DNA from 3 places in the Leclercia pneumoniae genome. Region 1 is predicted to be linked to each of the others. Evidence: predicted binding sites of a transcription regulator. Region 1 holds the regulator's gene; each other region holds the start of a gene.

Region 1 (6,281 bases):
GGTGTTTAACCTGAATATCAGAGGGGGCCGTGCCGTTAATCGCGATGCCCGCGCGGCTTAGCATTTCATTGACGATCCGGAACCAGTTGTCGTCCCGGATGGTGACTTCTTCTATACACGATGAACTCATAGCTTCTCCATCACTCGCTGTGATCAGAACCTTTAAACAGCGTAGACGCTCTTTTGGTTTGTGAGAAATCTCACGGCTTTCCCGCGAGGCTAGTATCCGACGTAGAACAGAGGAAGGGAGGTGACCCTTGCCGAAAGGCCTTCCATGGTGAAACGGGAGCGCTCCGGCTCCCGTTACTACATAATAAGTATCGTTATTATTAGACCGCGAACTCAGTATAGGCCTGAAAAAAGCCTCCTTCAACAGAAAGTTGTTAGCAGGCTAATAACTGATTTTTAACATAATGTCTGGCGGCACTATGCTTCTGAGGATTCTGGCTGCAGCGTTTCGTGCTGCTCTGATGCTTTTACATACTGCATCCGATAGCCCAGCCCCGCCAGCGCCACGGTGGCCAGCATCACGCTGGTGGTCGTCAGCAGCGGTGTCGCAATAAGCCAGGAGACAAGCAGGCTCGCCAGGAAACAGAGCCCCAGCTGCAATGTATTTTGCAGCGCCGCTGCGCTCCCGGTGGCCTGTGGGAAGGGACGCAACGCCTGCGCTACCACAATCGGGTAGATCGCGCCGTTAGCCACCGCCATCAGACAGAACGGGATCAGCAACTCCACGAGGTTCGCGCCGGGGATAAAACCGACCCCCCAGGTGGCAACCACACTCAGGGCATACAACACCAGCAGCCATGGCAGCATCTGATGCCCGTGCCATTTTTGCAGGGCTGCGCGGCAACCATAGCCGCCAACCAGAAAGGCGATAGTCTGCGGCACATAGCTCAGGCCAATTACGGCCGGGCTGTAACCCATTTCGTTGAGAATAAACGGCGAACCGGTCAGCCAGGCGAAGAAGCTGGCGGAGCAGGCGGCATAAATCAGCACGTTGCCACGATACGCGCGGGTGCGCAGGAGCGTAGTGAAGGTGACGGGTGCGGCGGCGCTAACATGCTGCACGCTACGGCGTTTAAGGGTGAAGGCCGGAAGCATCAACAACAGCGTAATCGCGAACAAGACGGCAAAGATGGCTTGCCAGTCAAAGTGAGCCAGTAGCCAGCTGCCCAGCAGCGGGGCGAGAGCAGGGGAGAGCCCGACCAGCGGCATAATGGTGGCAAATATACGGTTGGTACGGGACGCCGGATAGTAGTCTGTCACCAGCGCCTGCCAGGTGACCGCCGCAGCACATACGCCCACGGCCTGCACGAATCGTAATACCAGCAGCCAGGTCGCATCGCGCACCCATAGCATGCCGAGGCAGCCGACAGCGAAAATCGCTAAACCGGTCAGCAAGATTGGTTTACGACCCAAGCGATCGGAGAGCGGCCCCCAGAGCAACTGCGCAAAGGCGAAGCCGGCCAGGAACACGCTCAGGCTGGCGCTGATGGCAGCGGCTGGCGTTTGTAAATCTTCCTGCATCGCCGCAAAAGCGGGCAGGTACATATCGGTTGCAAGAAAGCCCAGCACGCTTAAGCCGCCAAGCCAGACTAAAAATCCTTTCCCGGGTGTCACGATGGTTTTCCCCATTTTGTATGCAGGTGTGGCAGCCGCTGAGTGTAGAGAGTGCAATACCGCTTGTGAAACGCTAATATTTGGCGGTTGCATTCAAAAAATTTGCAGGCAGAAAATGTGGTCAGAATATTCCCTTGAAGTCGTAGATGCGGTAGCTCGTAACGGCAGCTTTAGCGGCGCAGCGCAAGAGCTGCATCGCGTGCCTTCTGCCATCAGCTATACGGTGCGCCAGCTGGAGGAGTGGCTGGCGGTGCCGCTGTTTGAACGCCGCCACCGTGACGTGGAACTGACCCCGGCAGGGGCATGGTTTTTGAAAGAAGGGCGCTCTGTTATCAAAAAAATGCAGATCACCCGCGAGCAGTGCCAGCAGATTGCGAATGGCTGGCGCGGGCACCTCTCTATCGCCGTGGATAATATCGTCCGCCCCGAGCGTACCCGCCAGATGATCCTCGATTTTTATCGCCACTTTTCTGATGTGGAGCTGCGCGTCTCGCAGGAGGTGTTCAATGGCGTCTGGGATGCGCTGGCCGATGGCCGGGTAGAGATGGCGATCGGCGCGACTCAGGCCATCCCCGTGGGTGGGCGCTGGGCGTTTCGCGATATGGGAACCCTCAGCTGGTACTGCGTGGTGGCAAGCCACCATCCGCTGGCGGCGATGCCAGGGCCGCTCAGCGATGATACCTTGCGCAGCTGGCCCTCGCTGGTGCTGGAAGATACCTCCCGCTCATTACCCAAACGCATTACCTGGCTGCTGGATAACCAGCGGCGAATCGTTGCCCCGGACTGGGCATCCTCTGCCGATTGCCTCTCTGCCGGGCTCTGCGTGGGGATGGTTCCCGCCCATTTTGCCCGCCCCTGGATCGATGCCGGCAAATGGGTGGCGTTGCAACTTGAGAATCCCTTCCCGGATGCGGCCTGCTGCCTGACATGGCAACAGAATGACATGTCGCCTGCGCTGGCCTGGCTGCTGGATTATCTTGGGGATAGCGAAACGATGAACAGGGAGTGGTTGCGGGAGCCAGACGCGCTGGCTCCGCAGGAGGATTAACGGCGATAATCGCGGAACGGGCCGTCGGCCACCGAGCGGCGTTCAATAAGGCGGGGATGCACTTCAATTGATTGCGACTCTTCTCGCTTATTGACGATGCGATCCAGCAGCATGTTAAACGCGGTTTCACCGAGGAAATCTTTAGGCTGATGGATGGTGGTCAGAGCCGGGGTGAAGAAGCGCGCGTTGCGCACGTTATCATACCCGATCAACGAAATGTCTTGCGGCACCCGCAGTCCCATCTCGTCTGCAGCGCAGAGCGCGCCCATCGCCATCACATCTCCCCCGCAGAACACGGCGGTCGGGCGCGGAGATTGGGAGAGGATCTGCTGCATGGCACGATAGCCGGACTCGGGCTCAAAATCGCCCTGCACAATCCAGTTTTCTGGCACGGTGATCAGCGCCTCTTCCATCGCTTTCATAAACCCAGCCAGACGTCCGGCGCCGGTATTACGCTCCAGCGGGCCGGGGATAACGCCGATTTCACGGTGTCCGCGTTCAATCAGATAACGCCCCGCCATGTAACCCCCCTCGAAGGCGTTATCGATAACGGAGTCGGTAAAGTCAGCTTTCGCTTCACCCCAGTCCATCACCACCATCGGGATATTGCGATACTCTTCCAGCATCGTCAGCACGGGTTCCGGGTACTCTGAACACATCACCAGCAGACCGTCGACACGCTTTTGCGCCATCATCGATAAATAGGCCCGCTGCTTTTCCAGGTTATTCCACGCGTTGCCAAGAATCAGGGTATAGCCCTTCTGGAAGCAGTTTTTCTCCACGGCTTCGATAATCTCGGCAAAGTAGGGCGCTTCGCTACTGGTTGCTAACAAGCCGATAGATTTGGTGTGATTCACTTTCAGGCTGCGAGCGACCGCGCTCGGTGAATAGTGCAGCTCTTTGATCGCCGCCCAGACGGCATTACGCGTCTCTTCAGCGACAAAACGCGTTTTGTTAATTACATGTGATACGGTTGTAGTGGAAACGTTTGCTCGTTTCGCTACGTCTTTGATTGTTGCCATTAGATGTCACTCCAGACCATATCCTAAACTCCTGAAAAACCGAAAGGTAAACGATTGCCTTCTCTCACCCTAATTGCGCAATCTGAATTGCGGTACGCCGGGAAAACGACACAGGACGTCAGGAGGGGGTCAATGGCCGGTACGCTAATAAATTAAGCCTGGAATTTTGTCTGATCTTGACCAAAAGGGGAAGAGCAAAAACGGATATCGCACTAAATCCTGCAAGATTTTTAGCGTAAGTTGTGTAAAAATGAGCAGGCTCACTTTTCGTGGGGGGATTATAAGGAGAAAAATTGATGAATACCGATCTTAAGTTTTCGCTGACAACCACCATCATTGTTCTGGGTCTGATTGTTGCGGCAAGTTTTACCGCGATTCTGCACTGAGTGACTGGGGGGAGTATCATCTCCCTCCTGCCTTTCCTGATTGTTACCCTTCTGGCAAAAATCTTTTGCGCAATTGTTAACTTCTCATTTTTTGTGATTGATGTCATGCTTTCGCCTTCACTGTTCTGTGTCGCATCAAGACACGGTTTCTGGAGTTGACGTATGAAAATCAATTTTCCCCTGCTGGCCCTGGCGATAGGTGCCTTCGGGATTGGCACGACTGAATTCTCTCCCATGGGATTACTCCCGGTAATTGCCCGTGGCGTAGATGTCTCTATCCCGACGGCGGGGATGCTGATCAGTGCTTATGCCATCGGCGTGATGGTGGGGGCGCCGTTGATGACGCTTCTTCTCTCTCACCGCGCACGCCGCAACGCACTTATTTTCCTGATGGCAATTTTCACCGTCGGCAATGTGCTCTCTGCCGTAGCGCCGGATTACAGCACCCTGATGCTCTCGCGCATCCTGACCAGCCTTAATCATGGGGCGTTCTTCGGCCTCGGCTCGGTGGTCGCGGCCAGCGTGGTACCTAAACATAAGCAGGCCAGCGCCGTGGCGACCATGTTTATGGGTCTCACCATCGCCAATATCGGCGGCGTTCCGGCAGCTACCTGGCTGGGGGAAACCATTGGCTGGCGTATGTCTTTCTTCGCCACGGCCGGGTTAGGTATGGTGGCGATGGTCGCCCTCTACTTCTCTTTACCGAAAGGGAGCGCGGGTGAGCGTCCGGAGGTGCGTAAAGAGCTGGCGGTGTTACTGCGTCCGCAAGTGCTTTCTGCGCTGTTAACCACCGTGCTGGGTGCCGGGGCAATGTTTACCCTTTATACCTATATCTCACCGGTGTTGCGCGATATTACCCATGCGACACCCGCGTTTGTCACCGCCATGCTGGTGTTGATTGGCGTCGGATTTTCCATTGGCAACTATCTGGGCGGCAAGCTGGCGGATCGCTCGGTCACCGCCACGCTGAAAGGTTTTTTACTGCTGCTGATTGTCATCATGCTTGCCATTCCGTGGCTGGCGCGCAGTGAAATTGGTGCAGCCATCAGCATGGTGGTATGGGGCGCCGCTACCTTTGCCGTGGTGCCTCCACTGCAGATGCGGGTGATGCGGGTTGCCAGCGAAGCGCCGGGATTGTCCTCTTCGGTGAATATCGGGGCGTTTAACCTCGGGAATGCGCTTGGTGCGGCAGCGGGTGGTGCGGTCATCTCCAGCGGAATGGGCTACAGCGTGGTTCCAGTGATGGGAGCGGTGATAGCCGGTTTTGGCTTGCTTCTGGTGCTGCTGTCGGGTCGTCGTCAGCCTGAACAGGTCTGCGTTGCGGAGTAGATACTAGCGCAGAAGGGGTGACCCTTCTGCGTTTTCGTTATGCAGCGAAATTCTTCGCCACAAAGTCCCAGTTTACCAGCGCCCAGAAATGTTCCAGATAATTCGGGCGCGCGTTACGGTAGTCGATGTAATACGCATGTTCCCACACGTCCACGGTCATCAACGGGGTTGCGCTGGTGGTCAGCGGCGTGCCGGCGTTTGAGGTTGAAACGATGGCCAGTTTGCCGTCTGCCTCTTTCACAAGCCAGGTCCAGCCTGCGCCAAAGTTCTTCACCGCCGCATCGGTAAATTTTGCTTTGAAATCAGCAAAGCTGCCGAAGCTTGCAGCAATCGCCTGTGCCAGTTCACCTGTTGGTTCTCCGCCCGCATTTGGTGCCAGGCAGTGCCAGTAGAAAGTGTGGTTCCACACCTGCGCTGCGTTGTTGAAAACGCCCGCTTCGGAAGTCCGAATAATCTCTTCCAGGGATTTGCCTTCGAAAGCCGTACCCGCAATGAGATTGTTCAGGTTCGTGACATAGGTCTGATGATGTTTACCGTAATGGTATTCGAGGGTTTCTGCCGAAATATGAGGTTCCAGCGCCATTTTTTCGTATGGTAATGCAGGTAATTCGAACGACATTGCTTCACTCCTTATTTTATTTGCGCACCCAATAACCTTATTGAGTGTAGGGTTAGGGTAGCAAATAGCGGAGTGGGGTTAAAGCGTTGTAAATCCCGCTGCAGTTGCAGCGGGGTGGGGCGTTAACGAATGGTTTTCGGGGTCATGACGCGGCGGGCACCCACATAATGGCGTTGCCAGTAATCTTCACTCAGGGAGGTGATCTGAATATCCTGACCTGTACGTGGAGACTGAATAAACTTCCCATTGCCCAC
Region 2 (6,281 bases), 970 kb from region 1:
CCGCTGATGATTGCGGCCGGTCAACTGACGCTCACCAGCGCCGGGCTGGTTGCGGCGATGAACTATCTCGGCTATCTGGTCGGTGCGTGGGATGCCATGCGCGCCCACCGCTTCGTCGAAGGGCGGCTGTGGCTGGGGATTATTGGTGCCGTAGCGCTAACGCTGCTCTCTGCCGTGGCAGATAACGCCATTGTTCATGGTCTGTTACGCTTCGTGATTGGCTGCATGAGCGGCTGGTCGATGGTGCTGATTGCCGCCTGGACCAACGAACGACTGGCCCATTACGGCAAGCCTGGGCTGAGTGCGGCGGTTTTCGCCGGACCGGGAGCCGGTATTGCTATCAGCGGGCTACTGGCGGTTTATATTCAGTCGCGCGCCCTGAGTGCAGGGGCCGCGTGGCAGATTTATGGCGTGCTGGCGCTGGTGCTGATTGCCCTGGTCGCCCGCTATCTGCCCCGCGCCGGGCAGCTTCACCGTCCGGGGAGCGCGCCTGAGCCTCTGGTCCTGACGCGCGATCTCCGCCGTCTGGTATGGAGCTACAGTCTGGCGGGGTTTGGCTATATCCTGCCGGCCACCTTCCTGTCGCAAATGGCGGCGCTGCGTTTTCCGGGTAGCGTCTTCGCCCAGTTCGTCTGGCCCGTATTTGGCGTTGCCGCAGTGATCGGTATTGCGCTGAGTATCGCGCTGCGTCATATTTCGACGTCAAACCGCAGGCTGGCACTGGTGCTTTGGTTACAGGGTATTGGCGTGCTGGCCGCCTGGCTGATGCCCGGTATGGCCGGCCTGATTACCGGCGCGCTGCTGGTCGGCGGCGGTTTCTTATGTGCCGTGCAGTTATCGCTGTTATATGGCCGTGAACTGGCGCCTGGTCATACCCGCTACATGGCCGGATTATTAACTACCGGTTATGCGGTCGGGCAGCTGGTAGGGCCGGTAACCTCGGCGCTGTCGACCTGGCTCACGCATCAGCTTGAGCCGGCTTTAGGCCTTGCGGGTATCGCGCTGTTCGTCGCGGGCGCGCTGGTCTGGCGCCGTTACGATGAAAGGCTACAGCAATCGTAATAATTATCGCTGTGAATACTGGATTAAGTGCGCCGCCTCGCGCACAATGAGTGCACATTTTGCCCCCAAGAGGCAAAAGCGAGCCACACCTGCAGGAGAACAATGAATGCCATCACTCAGTAAAGAAGCTGCCCTTGTCCATGAAGCGCTGGTTGCGCGCGGTCTTGAAACCCCGCTACGCCCACCGGTTCAGGAGATGGACAATGAAACCCGTAAACGTCTTATTTCCGGCCACATGACGGAAATCATGCAGCTGCTGAATCTCGATCTGAGTGACGACAGTCTGATGGAGACCCCGCGCCGCATTGCGAAAATGTATGTGGATGAGATCTTCTCCGGGCTGGATTACGCCAACTTCCCGAAAATCACCGTCATTGAAAACAAAATGAAGGTAGATGAGATGGTCACCGTGCGTGATATCACGCTCACCAGCACCTGCGAGCACCATTTCGTGACTATCGACGGTAAAGCAACGGTGGCCTACATTCCGAAAGATGCGGTAATCGGTCTGTCCAAGATCAACCGTATCGTGCAGTTCTTTGCTCAGCGTCCGCAGGTTCAGGAGCGTTTAACGCAGCAGATCCTTACCGCGCTGCAGACGCTGCTGGGTACGAATAACGTGGCCGTTTCCATTGATGCCGTGCATTACTGCGTAAAAGCGCGCGGTATTCGCGATGCCACCAGCGCCACCACCACCACATCGCTGGGCGGTCTTTTCAAATCCAGCCAGAACACCCGCCAGGAGTTCCTGCGCGCCGTTCGTCACCACAACTGATCGTCAGGGCAGGGTATATGGAGCGGAATGTCACGCTGGATTTTGTACGTGGCGTTGCCATCCTCGGTATCCTGCTTTTGAATATAAGCGCCTTCGGTCTGCCGAAGGCCGCTTATCTCAATCCTGCCTGGTATGGCGAGATCACTCGCCGCGACGCCTGGACCTGGGCGGTGCTGGATCTCTTCGCTCAGGTTAAATTCCTGACCTTATTTGCTCTGCTGTTCGGCGCCGGACTACAGCTGTTACTGAAACGCGGTAAACGCTGGATCCAGTCGCGGCTGACGCTGTTGGTGTTGCTCGGTTTTCTGCACGGTCTCTTTTTCTGGGATGGCGATATTCTGCTGGCGTATGGGCTGGTGGGGTTAATTTGCTGGCGCATGATCCGCGACGCCCACGGCGTGAAAAATCTCTTTATGACCGGCGTAGTGCTGTATGCCATGGGGATCGGGGTGTTGGTATTGCTGGGGTTAATCTCGGGTGATTCCACCAACCGCTCCTGGGTTCCGGATGCGGCAAACTTACAGTATGAACAGTTATGGAAGCTTGCCGGAGGCAGTGAAGCCATAACGAACCGCCTTGATATGCTGGGCGATAGTTTGCTGGCGCTCGGGGCACAGTACGGATGGCAACTGGCGGGGATGATGTTAATGGGCGCCGCGCTGATGCGCAGCGGCTGGCTGAAGGGTGAATTTAGCCTGAAGCACTATCGTCGTACTGGCCTGTGGCTGGTGCTGACCGGTATCGCCATCAATCTGCCGGCGGTCATTACCCAGTGGCAGTTGGGGTGGGACTATCGCTGGTGTGCCTTTCTCCTGCAGGCCCCGCGCGAACTGAGTGCGCCGTTCCAGACGGTGGGATACGCGGCGTTACTGTATGGTTACTGGCCGCAGCTATGCCGTTTTCGCCTGGTCACCGCCATCGCCTGCGTGGGGCGCATGGCGCTAAGCAACTATCTTTTGCAAACCCTGATTTGTACGACACTCTTCTACCGGTTGGGCCTGTTTATGAAGTTCGACCGCCTGCAACTGCTGGCATTCGTACTCCCGGTATGGGCCGCAAACATTCTCTTTTCAGTTTACTGGCTGCGCCGGTTCCGCCAGGGTCCGGTTGAATGGCTGTGGCGCCAACTGACCGCCAGGGCTGCCGGTGTTTCATTGAACGATACATCCAGATAACGATCTGGATCACAATCATTAACAAAATGGATGTAACCGTTTTCATCTGTGTGAGCTTCTTCACGTAGTCCCCGCGCTTGCGCTGCCAGAATAGACACCTTGCTAAACACAGGGGGTGTCTGTGAGTTGCTGCAATCTCTTTAAGGATGGTGAATATGATCACCATTCGTGACGTGGCCCGCATCGCGGGCGTTTCTGTTGCCACCGTTTCCCGCGTTTTAAACAACAGCGCGCTGGTCAGCCCTGATACACGGGAAGCCGTGTTGAAAGCGGTGGCCGAGCTTGGCTATCGCCCGAACGCGAATGCCCAGGCGCTGGCCACCCAGGTCAGTGATACCATCGGCGTGGTGGTGATGGATGTGTCGGATGCCTTTTTCGGTGCGCTGGTTAAAGCCGTGGATGTGGTGGCGCAGCAGCATCAGAAGTATGTGCTGATTGGTAACAGCTATCACGAGGCAGAGAAAGAGCGTAACGCCATTGAGGTGCTGATACGTCAGCGCTGTAACGCCCTGATTGTGCACTCAAAAGCCCTTGCGGACGACGAACTGGCCAGCTTTATGGATCAGATCCCGGGCATGGTGCTTATTAACCGGATTGTACCGGGCTACGCCCATCGTTGTGTGGGGCTGGATAACGTCAGCGGGGCGATGATGGCTACCCGGATGCTGCTCAATCATGGTCATCAGCGCATCGGCTATCTGGCCTCCAGCCACCACATTGAAGATGACGTGATGCGTTACGAAGGCTGGCAAAATGCGCTGAAAGAGCAGGGGATAACGCCCTCTGATAGCTGGGTGGGAACCGGAGAGCCTGATATGCAGGGTGGGGAGACGGCAATGGTTGAGTTGCTGGGCCGAAACCTGCAATTAACGGCAGTTTTTGCCTACAACGACAGTATGGCTGCTGGCGCCCTGACGGCGCTGAAAGATAATGGCATTGCGGTGCCACAGCATCTCTCCTTGATTGGCTTCGATGATATTCCCATTGCCCGTTACACCGATCCGCAGCTCACTACCGTCCGTTATCCCATTGCTTCTATGGCGAAACTGGCGACAGAGCTGGCATTACTGGGCGCGGCGGGGCAACTTGATCCTGATGCGACGCACTGTTTTATGCCAACGCTGGTGCGTCGCCATTCCGTAGCCATTCGGCAAATTGTGGCGCCGATCACTAACTAATTATCTGCAGTGATGTAACCGCTTTCAATCTGTGAGTAAATTCACAGTATCTTAACAAGGCGCTGGCTATGATGTCAGCGTTTTAGGGGCTGAAACGCTATGTAACGGTGATTATTCATTTTCACCATAGCAAACGTTCCGCAAACAACGAAAAAAACGCATTCTGGAGCGTTACCGACCAAGGAAGATAGAAATTTTATAAGTGAGCTTCGGTAGTCAGTAACGTTTTTTTAACATACTGCCCGCCGACCGTTATTCACACGAACTACCCTGCATAAAAAAAACCGGAGATACCATGAATAAGAAGGTGTTGACCCTGTCTGCTGTAATGGCAAGCATGCTTTTCGGTGCCGCAGCGCACGCTGCTGATACCCGTATCGGTGTAACTATTTATAAATACGACGACAACTTCATGTCCGTTGTGCGTAAAGCTATCGAGAAAGATGCTAAAGCAGCGCCAGACGTTCAGCTGCTGATGAATGACTCCCAGAATGACCAGTCCAAACAGAACGATCAGATTGACGTTCTGCTGGCGAAGGGCGTTAAAGCCCTGGCAATCAACCTGGTTGACCCGGCTGCTGCAGGCACCGTTATTGAAAAAGCACGTGGCCAGAACGTTCCTATCGTCTTCTTCAACAAAGAACCTTCCCGTAAAGCGCTGGATAGCTACGACAAAGCGTTCTACGTGGGCACCGACTCGAAAGAATCCGGCATTATCCAGGGCGACCTGATTGCTAAACACTGGGCGGCTAACCCGAACTGGGACCTGAACAAAGATGGTCAGATTCAGTTCGTGCTGCTGAAAGGCGAGCCGGGCCACCCGGATGCAGAAGCGCGTACCTCTTACGTGATTAAAGAGCTGAATGACAAGGGCCTGAAGACCCAGCAGCTGGCGTTAGATACCGCAATGTGGGATACCGCTCAGGCGAAAGATAAGATGGACGCATGGCTCTCTGGCCCGAATGCGAACAAAATTGAAGTGGTCATTGCCAACAACGATGCGATGGCAATGGGTGCGGTAGAAGCGCTGAAAGCACACAACAAATCCTCTGTTCCGGTATTCGGTGTTGATGCCCTGCCAGAAGCGCTGGCTCTGGTTAAATCTGGCGCAATGGCCGGTACCGTTCTGAACGATGCCAACAACCAGGCGAAAGCCACCTTCGACCTGGCGAAAAACCTGGCCGACGGTAAAGGTGCCGCTGATGGCACCAACTGGAAAATTGAAAATAAAATCGTACGCGTACCTTACGTGGGCGTAGACCAGTCCAACCTGGCTGAGTTTATCGGTAAATAAGTTCTTTTTTGTAAGTTCTCACTGGGCGCAATTCGTTGCGCCCTTTTATAACGCGATATGCGAGGCCAACAAGGTATAATTATGGTCAGCACAAATACTCAGTCGTCGGGTGAATTCTTGTTGGAAATGAGCAATATCAACAAGTCTTTCCCGGGCGTTAAGGCTCTCGATAATGTTAATTTGAAAGTGCGTCCTCACTCTATTCACGCGTTGATGGGGGAGAACGGTGCAGGTAAATCAACATTATTAAAATGCCTTTTTGGAATCTATTCTAAAGATTCAGGTAGCATTCTTTTTCAGGGGAAAGAGATTGACTTCCATTCGGCCAAAGAAGCACTGGAAAACGGCATTTCAATGGTGCACCAGGAATTAAACCTGGTTCTCCAGCGTTCTGTTATGGACAATATGTGGCTGGGGCGTTACCCCACTAAAGGCGTATTTGTCGATCAGGACAAAATGTATCGCGATACCAAAGCGATTTTTGATGAACTGGATATTGATATTGACCCACGGGCCCGCGTTGGCACGCTATCCGTTTCTCAAATGCAGATGATCGAAATTGCGAAAGCCTTTTCCTATGATGCCAAGATTGTCATTATGGATGAACCGACTTCTTCCTTAACGGAAAAAGAGGTGAACCATCTGTTTACTATTATCCGCAAGCTGAAAGAGCGTGGCTGCGGCATTGTTTATATCTCGCATAAGATGGAAGAGATCTTCCAGCTCTGCGATGAAATCACCATTCTGCGTGACGGTCAGTGGATTGCCACTCAGCCTCTTGAAGGGCTGGATATGGA
Region 3 (6,281 bases), 1.7 Mb from region 1:
TTCGCAGTAACACCAAGTACAGGAATATTAACCTGTTTCCCATCGACTACGCCTTTCGGCCTCGCCTTAGGGGTCGACTCACCCTGCCCCGATTAACGTTGGACAGGAACCCTTGGTCTTCCGGCGAGCGGGCTTTTCACCCGCTTTATCGTTACTTATGTCAGCATTCGCACTTCTGATACCTCCAGCATGCCTCACAGCACACCTTCAACGGCTTACAGAACGCTCCCCTACCCAACAACACCTAAGTGTCGCTGCCGCAGCTTCGGTGCATGGTTTAGCCCCGTTACATCTTCCGCGCAGGCCGACTCGACCAGTGAGCTATTACGCTTTCTTTAAATGATGGCTGCTTCTAAGCCAACATCCTGGCTGTCTGTGCCTTCCCACATCGTTTCCCACTTAACCATGACTTTGGGACCTTAGCTGGCGGTCTGGGTTGTTTCCCTCTTCACGACGGACGTTAGCACCCGCCGTGTGTCTCCCGTGATAACATTCTTCGGTATTCGTAGTTTGCATCGGGTTGGTAAGCCGGGATGGCCCCCTAGCCGAAACAGTGCTCTACCCCCGAAGATGAGTTCACGAGGCGCTACCTAAATAGCTTTCGGGGAGAACCAGCTATCTCCCGGTTTGATTGGCCTTTCACCCCCAGCCACAGGTCATCCGCTAATTTTTCAACATTAGTCGGTTCGGTCCTCCAGTTAGTGTTACCCAACCTTCAACCTGCCCATGGCTAGATCACCGGGTTTCGGGTCTATACCCTGCAACTTAACGCCCAGTTAAGACTCGGTTTCCCTTCGGCTCCCCTATACGGTTAACCTTGCTACAGAATATAAGTCGCTGACCCATTATACAAAAGGTACGCAGTCACACCACTAGGGTGCTCCCACTGCTTGTACGTACACGGTTTCAGGTTCTTTTTCACTCCCCTCGCCGGGGTTCTTTTCGCCTTTCCCTCACGGTACTGGTTCACTATCGGTCAGTCAGGAGTATTTAGCCTTGGAGGATGGTCCCCCCATATTCAGACAGGATACCACGTGTCCCGCCCTACTCTTCGAGTTCACAGCAAGTGTGTTTTCGTGTACGGGACTTTCACCCTGTACCGTGCGACTTTCCAGACGCTTCCACTAACACACAAGCTGATTCAGACTCTGGGCTGCTCCCCGTTCGCTCGCCGCTACTGGGGGAATCTCGGTTGATTTCTTTTCCTCGGGGTACTTAGATGTTTCAGTTCCCCCGGTTCGCCTCGTTAACCTATGTATTCAGTTAACGATAGTGCAACGAGTTGCACTGGGTTTCCCCATTCGGACATCGCCGGGTCAAAGGTTCATATCACCTCGCCGGCGCTTTTCGCAGATTAGCACGTCCTTCATCGCCTCTGACTGCCAGGGCATCCACCGTGTACGCTTAGTCGCTTAACCTCACAACCCGAAGATGTTTCACTTCTGATTGCGAAAATTTGAGAGACTCGAACACACATTAACTGTGTGTCGTTTCAATTTTCAGCTTGATCCAGATTTTTAAAGAGCAAATATCTCAAACATAACTCACTGAGTTAGTTTTGAGATATTGAGGCAGGTGACTTTCACTCACAAACCAGCAAGTGGCGTCCCCTAGGGGATTCGAACCCCTGTTACCGCCGTGAAAGGGCGGTGTCCTGGGCCTCTAGACGAAGGGGACACTAAAGTCTCAATCGCAAGACGCCTTGCTTCTTTACATCTATCAGACAATCTGTGTGGACACTACAAAGGCAGGTTCTTTAAGGTAAGGAGGTGATCCAACCGCAGGTTCCCCTACGGTTACCTTGTTACGACTTCACCCCAGTCATGAATCACAAAGTGGTAAGCGCCCTCCCGAAGGTTAAGCTACCTACTTCTTTTGCAACCCACTCCCATGGTGTGACGGGCGGTGTGTACAAGGCCCGGGAACGTATTCACCGTAGCATTCTGATCTACGATTACTAGCGATTCCGACTTCATGGAGTCGAGTTGCAGACTCCAATCCGGACTACGACGCACTTTATGAGGTCCGCTTGCTCTCGCGAGGTCGCTTCTCTTTGTATGCGCCATTGTAGCACGTGTGTAGCCCTACTCGTAAGGGCCATGATGACTTGACGTCATCCCCACCTTCCTCCAGTTTATCACTGGCAGTCTCCTTTGAGTTCCCGGCCGGACCGCTGGCAACAAAGGATAAGGGTTGCGCTCGTTGCGGGACTTAACCCAACATTTCACAACACGAGCTGACGACAGCCATGCAGCACCTGTCTCACGGTTCCCGAAGGCACCAAAGCATCTCTGCTAAGTTCCGTGGATGTCAAGAGTAGGTAAGGTTCTTCGCGTTGCATCGAATTAAACCACATGCTCCACCGCTTGTGCGGGCCCCCGTCAATTCATTTGAGTTTTAACCTTGCGGCCGTACTCCCCAGGCGGTCGACTTAACGCGTTAGCTCCGGAAGCCACTCCTCAAGGGAACAGCCTCCAAGTCGACATCGTTTACGGCGTGGACTACCAGGGTATCTAATCCTGTTTGCTCCCCACGCTTTCGCACCTGAGCGTCAGTCTTTGTCCAGGGGGCCGCCTTCGCCACCGGTATTCCTCCAGATCTCTACGCATTTCACCGCTACACCTGGAATTCTACCCCCCTCTACAAGACTCTAGCCTGCCAGTTTCGAATGCAGTTCCCAGGTTGAGCCCGGGGATTTCACATCCGACTTGACAGACCGCCTGCGTGCGCTTTACGCCCAGTAATTCCGATTAACGCTTGCACCCTCCGTATTACCGCGGCTGCTGGCACGGAGTTAGCCGGTGCTTCTTCTGCGAGTAACGTCAATCACCAAGGTTATTAACCTTAATGCCTTCCTCCTCGCTGAAAGTACTTTACAACCCGAAGGCCTTCTTCATACACGCGGCATGGCTGCATCAGGCTTGCGCCCATTGTGCAATATTCCCCACTGCTGCCTCCCGTAGGAGTCTGGACCGTGTCTCAGTTCCAGTGTGGCTGGTCATCCTCTCAGACCAGCTAGGGATCGTCGCCTAGGTGAGCCATTACCCCACCTACTAGCTAATCCCATCTGGGCACATCTGATGGCAAGAGGCCCGAAGGTCCCCCTCTTTGGTCTTGCGACGTTATGCGGTATTAGCTACCGTTTCCAGTAGTTATCCCCCTCCATCAGGCAGTTTCCCAGACATTACTCACCCGTCCGCCGCTCGCCGGCAAAGTAGCAAGCTACTTTCCGCTGCCGCTCGACTTGCATGTGTTAGGCCTGCCGCCAGCGTTCAATCTGAGCCATGATCAAACTCTTCAATTTAAGTTTGATGCTCGTGAATTAAACTTCGTAATGAATTACGTGTTCACTCAGAGACTTGGTATTCATTTATTGTCCGAAGACATTAAGAATCCATGTCACTTTGAGTGCCCACACAGATTGTCTGATAAATTGTTAAAGAGCAGTGCAACGCGGCTTTCAGCTCACCGTTGCGAGGTGGCGTATATTACGCTTTCCTCTTTCAGAGTCAACCCTGAATTTCAGGATTTTTTCTCTTCAACCGAACCGGCTGTTTGTGTGAAGTGATTCACATCTGCCGTGTCGATGGAGGCGCATTATAGGGAGTTCTCTGCAGGCCGCAATAGAAAAATGACATAAAAATGACTGACTGCTGCATTCCCCAGCAAAACCCCGCTTTATACCTGATTACACACAGACTTATCCACAATGCAGCGAAAAAGTGAAAAATGACGAGCGGTGCGCAAACGTTTTCGTTAAAATGCTCGCGCTAAATAAAACGCCCCGCAAGGTGTGTTAGCTGAGTTTTTCTAAAGAAAATTCACCTAACGCTCTCTGTAATCGTGAAATCCAGGGGATTTACCATGCAACAACGTCGTCCAGTCCGCCGCGCTCTGCTCAGTGTTTCTGATAAAGCCGGTATCGTCGAATTCGCTCAGGCGCTTTCTGCACGTGGTGTAGAGCTGCTGTCTACTGGCGGTACCGCTCGCCTGTTAGCAGATAAAGGTCTGCCGGTAACCGAAGTCTCCGATTACACCGGATTCCCGGAAATGATGGACGGACGCGTCAAAACCCTGCACCCGAAAGTTCACGGCGGCATTCTGGGCCGTCGCGGTCAGGACGACGGTATTATGGAACAACACGGGATCGCGCCGATCGACATGGTTGTCGTTAACCTGTACCCGTTCGCCCAGACCGTTGCCCGTGAAGGCTGCTCGCTGGAAGATGCGGTAGAGAATATTGATATCGGCGGCCCAACCATGGTGCGCTCCGCTGCCAAGAACCATAAAGATGTGGCCATCGTGGTGAAGAGCAGCGACTACGACGCCATTATTAAAGAGATGGATGCCAACGAAGGCTCTCTGAATCTTGAGACGCGCTTCGACCTGGCGATTAAAGCCTTCGAACACACTGCCGCCTACGACAGTATGATTGCCAATTACTTTGGTAGCCTGGTGCCAGCCTATCATGGTGAAAGTAACGAGCCTTCCGGCCGCTTCTCTCGCACCCTGAATCTCAACTTCATTAAGAAGCAGGACATGCGCTATGGCGAGAATAGCCACCAGCAGGCTGCCTTCTATATAGAAGAAGAAGTAAAAGAAGCTTCTGTTGCCACCGCACAACAAGTACAGGGCAAGGCGCTCTCTTACAACAACATCGCGGATACTGACGCCGCGCTGGAGTGCGTGAAAGAGTTCAGCGAACCAGCTTGCGTGATTGTGAAGCACGCCAACCCATGCGGTGTCGCGGTAAGCACCTCTATTCTGGATGCTTACGACCGTGCTTACAAAACCGACCCAACCTCCGCGTTTGGCGGCATCATTGCCTTTAACCGTGAGCTGGACGCCGAAACCGCACAGGCCATTATCTCCCGCCAGTTTGTTGAAGTGATCATCGCCCCTTCTGCCACCGAAGAAGCGCTGAAAATTACCGCCGCGAAACAGAACGTGCGCGTACTGATTTGCGGTCAGTGGGCAGAGCGCGTACCGGGCCTTGATTTCAAACGTGTTAATGGTGGTCTGCTGGTACAAGATCGTGACCTCGGAATGGTAAGCGAAAAAGACCTGCGCGTTGTGAGCAAACGTCAACCTACCGAACAAGAGCTGCGTGATGCGCTGTTCTGCTGGAAGGTTGCCAAGTTCGTTAAATCTAACGCCATCGTCTATGCGAAAGAGAACATGACCATTGGCATAGGCGCAGGCCAGATGAGCCGCGTCTACTCCGCTAAAATTGCGGGTATCAAAGCGGGCGACGAAGGTCTGGAAGTAAAAGGCTCCGCCATGGCGTCCGACGCCTTCTTCCCGTTCCGTGACGGTATCGACGCGGCTGCTGCAGTGGGCATCACCTGTGTGATCCAGCCTGGCGGCTCTATCCGCGATGATGAAGTGATTGCCGCAGCCGATGAGCACGGCATCGCGATGATCTTCACCGACATGCGCCATTTCCGTCATTAATTCCCGGAGCAGACAATGAAAGTATTAGTAATTGGTAACGGCGGGCGTGAGCACGCCCTGGCATGGAAAGCCGCGCAGTCTCCACGGGTCGAAACCGTTTTTGTGGCCCCCGGCAATGCCGGCACGGCGCTGGAGCCAACGCTGCAGAACGTGGCGATTGGTGTGACGGATATACCCGCCCTGCTGAGCTTTGCTCAGAGCGAGAAGATCGATCTGACCATCGTCGGCCCGGAAGCGCCGCTGGTAATTGGCGTTGTTGACGCCTTCCGCGCGGCAGGCCTGAAAATCTTCGGCCCGACCGAGGGCGCCGCTCAACTGGAAGGCTCCAAAGCCTTCACCAAAGATTTCCTTGCCCGGCATAAGATCCCGACGGCGGAATACCAGAACTTTACTGAAGTCGAACCCGCGCTGGCTTATCTGCGTGAGAAAGGCGCCCCTATTGTTATCAAGGCGGATGGCCTGGCCGCCGGTAAAGGCGTAATCGTGGCGATGACCCTCGAAGAAGCCGAAGCTGCCGTACAGGATATGCTGGCAGGTAACGCCTTTGGCGACGCAGGCCATCGTATCGTCATCGAAGAGTTCCTCGACGGCGAAGAGGCGAGCTTTATCGTGATGGTTGATGGGGAGCATGTGCTGCCTATGGCCACCAGCCAGGACCATAAGCGCGTGGGTAACGCAGACACCGGCCCGAATACCGGTGGGATGGGCGCTTACTCTCCTGCGCCTGTGGTCACTGACGAAGTGCATCAGCGGACCATGGAGCGCATCATCTGGCCTACCGTGAAAGGGATGGCCGCAGAAGGCAATACCTATACCGGTTTCCTGTA

Evidence for each region. Region 1 encodes PurR, which represses purine synthesis genes. Its sites were predicted from a motif close to CANGCAAACGTTTGCNTG; they were not measured.
Region 2: a site for PurR is predicted at 3,042-3,059, ahead of galS (HTH-type transcriptional regulator GalS). Genes of this name have one in related genera too.
Region 3: a site for PurR is predicted at 3,741-3,758, ahead of purH (bifunctional phosphoribosylaminoimidazolecarboxamide formyltransferase/IMP cyclohydrolase). Genes of this name have one in related genera too.

What each region holds. Positions count from the first base shown of each region.
Region 1 covers NZ_CP071383.1:1,915,226-1,921,506, forward strand. Annotated here, with positions in the region: gene cfa (cyclopropane fatty acyl phospholipid synthase) at 1-130, opposite strand, end outside; gene punC (purine nucleoside transporter PunC) at 427-1,623, opposite strand; gene punR (DNA-binding transcriptional activator PunR) at 1,739-2,671, shown strand; gene purR (HTH-type transcriptional repressor PurR) at 2,668-3,693, opposite strand; gene cydH (cytochrome bd-I oxidase subunit CydH) at 3,990-4,079, shown strand; gene JZ655_RS09245 (MFS transporter) at 4,242-5,408, shown strand; gene sodB (superoxide dismutase [Fe]) at 5,446-6,027, opposite strand; gene JZ655_RS09255 (C40 family peptidase) at 6,150-6,281, opposite strand, start outside.
Region 2 covers NZ_CP071383.1:2,882,826-2,889,106, reverse strand. Annotated here, with positions in the region: gene JZ655_RS14070 (YbfB/YjiJ family MFS transporter) at 1-1,062, shown strand, start outside; gene folE (GTP cyclohydrolase I FolE) at 1,169-1,837, shown strand; gene yeiB (DUF418 domain-containing protein YeiB) at 1,855-3,012, shown strand; gene galS (HTH-type transcriptional regulator GalS) at 3,168-4,190, shown strand; gene mglB (galactose/glucose ABC transporter substrate-binding protein MglB) at 4,486-5,484, shown strand; gene mglA (galactose/methyl galactoside ABC transporter ATP-binding protein MglA) at 5,566-6,281, shown strand, end outside.
Region 3 covers NZ_CP071383.1:219,342-225,622, reverse strand. Annotated here, with positions in the region: rRNA gene JZ655_RS01060 (23S ribosomal RNA) at 1-1,418, opposite strand, end outside; tRNA gene JZ655_RS01055 (tRNA-Glu) at 1,602-1,677, opposite strand; rRNA gene JZ655_RS01050 (16S ribosomal RNA) at 1,763-3,304, opposite strand; gene purH (bifunctional phosphoribosylaminoimidazolecarboxamide formyltransferase/IMP cyclohydrolase) at 3,865-5,454, shown strand; gene purD (phosphoribosylamine--glycine ligase) at 5,470-6,281, shown strand, end outside.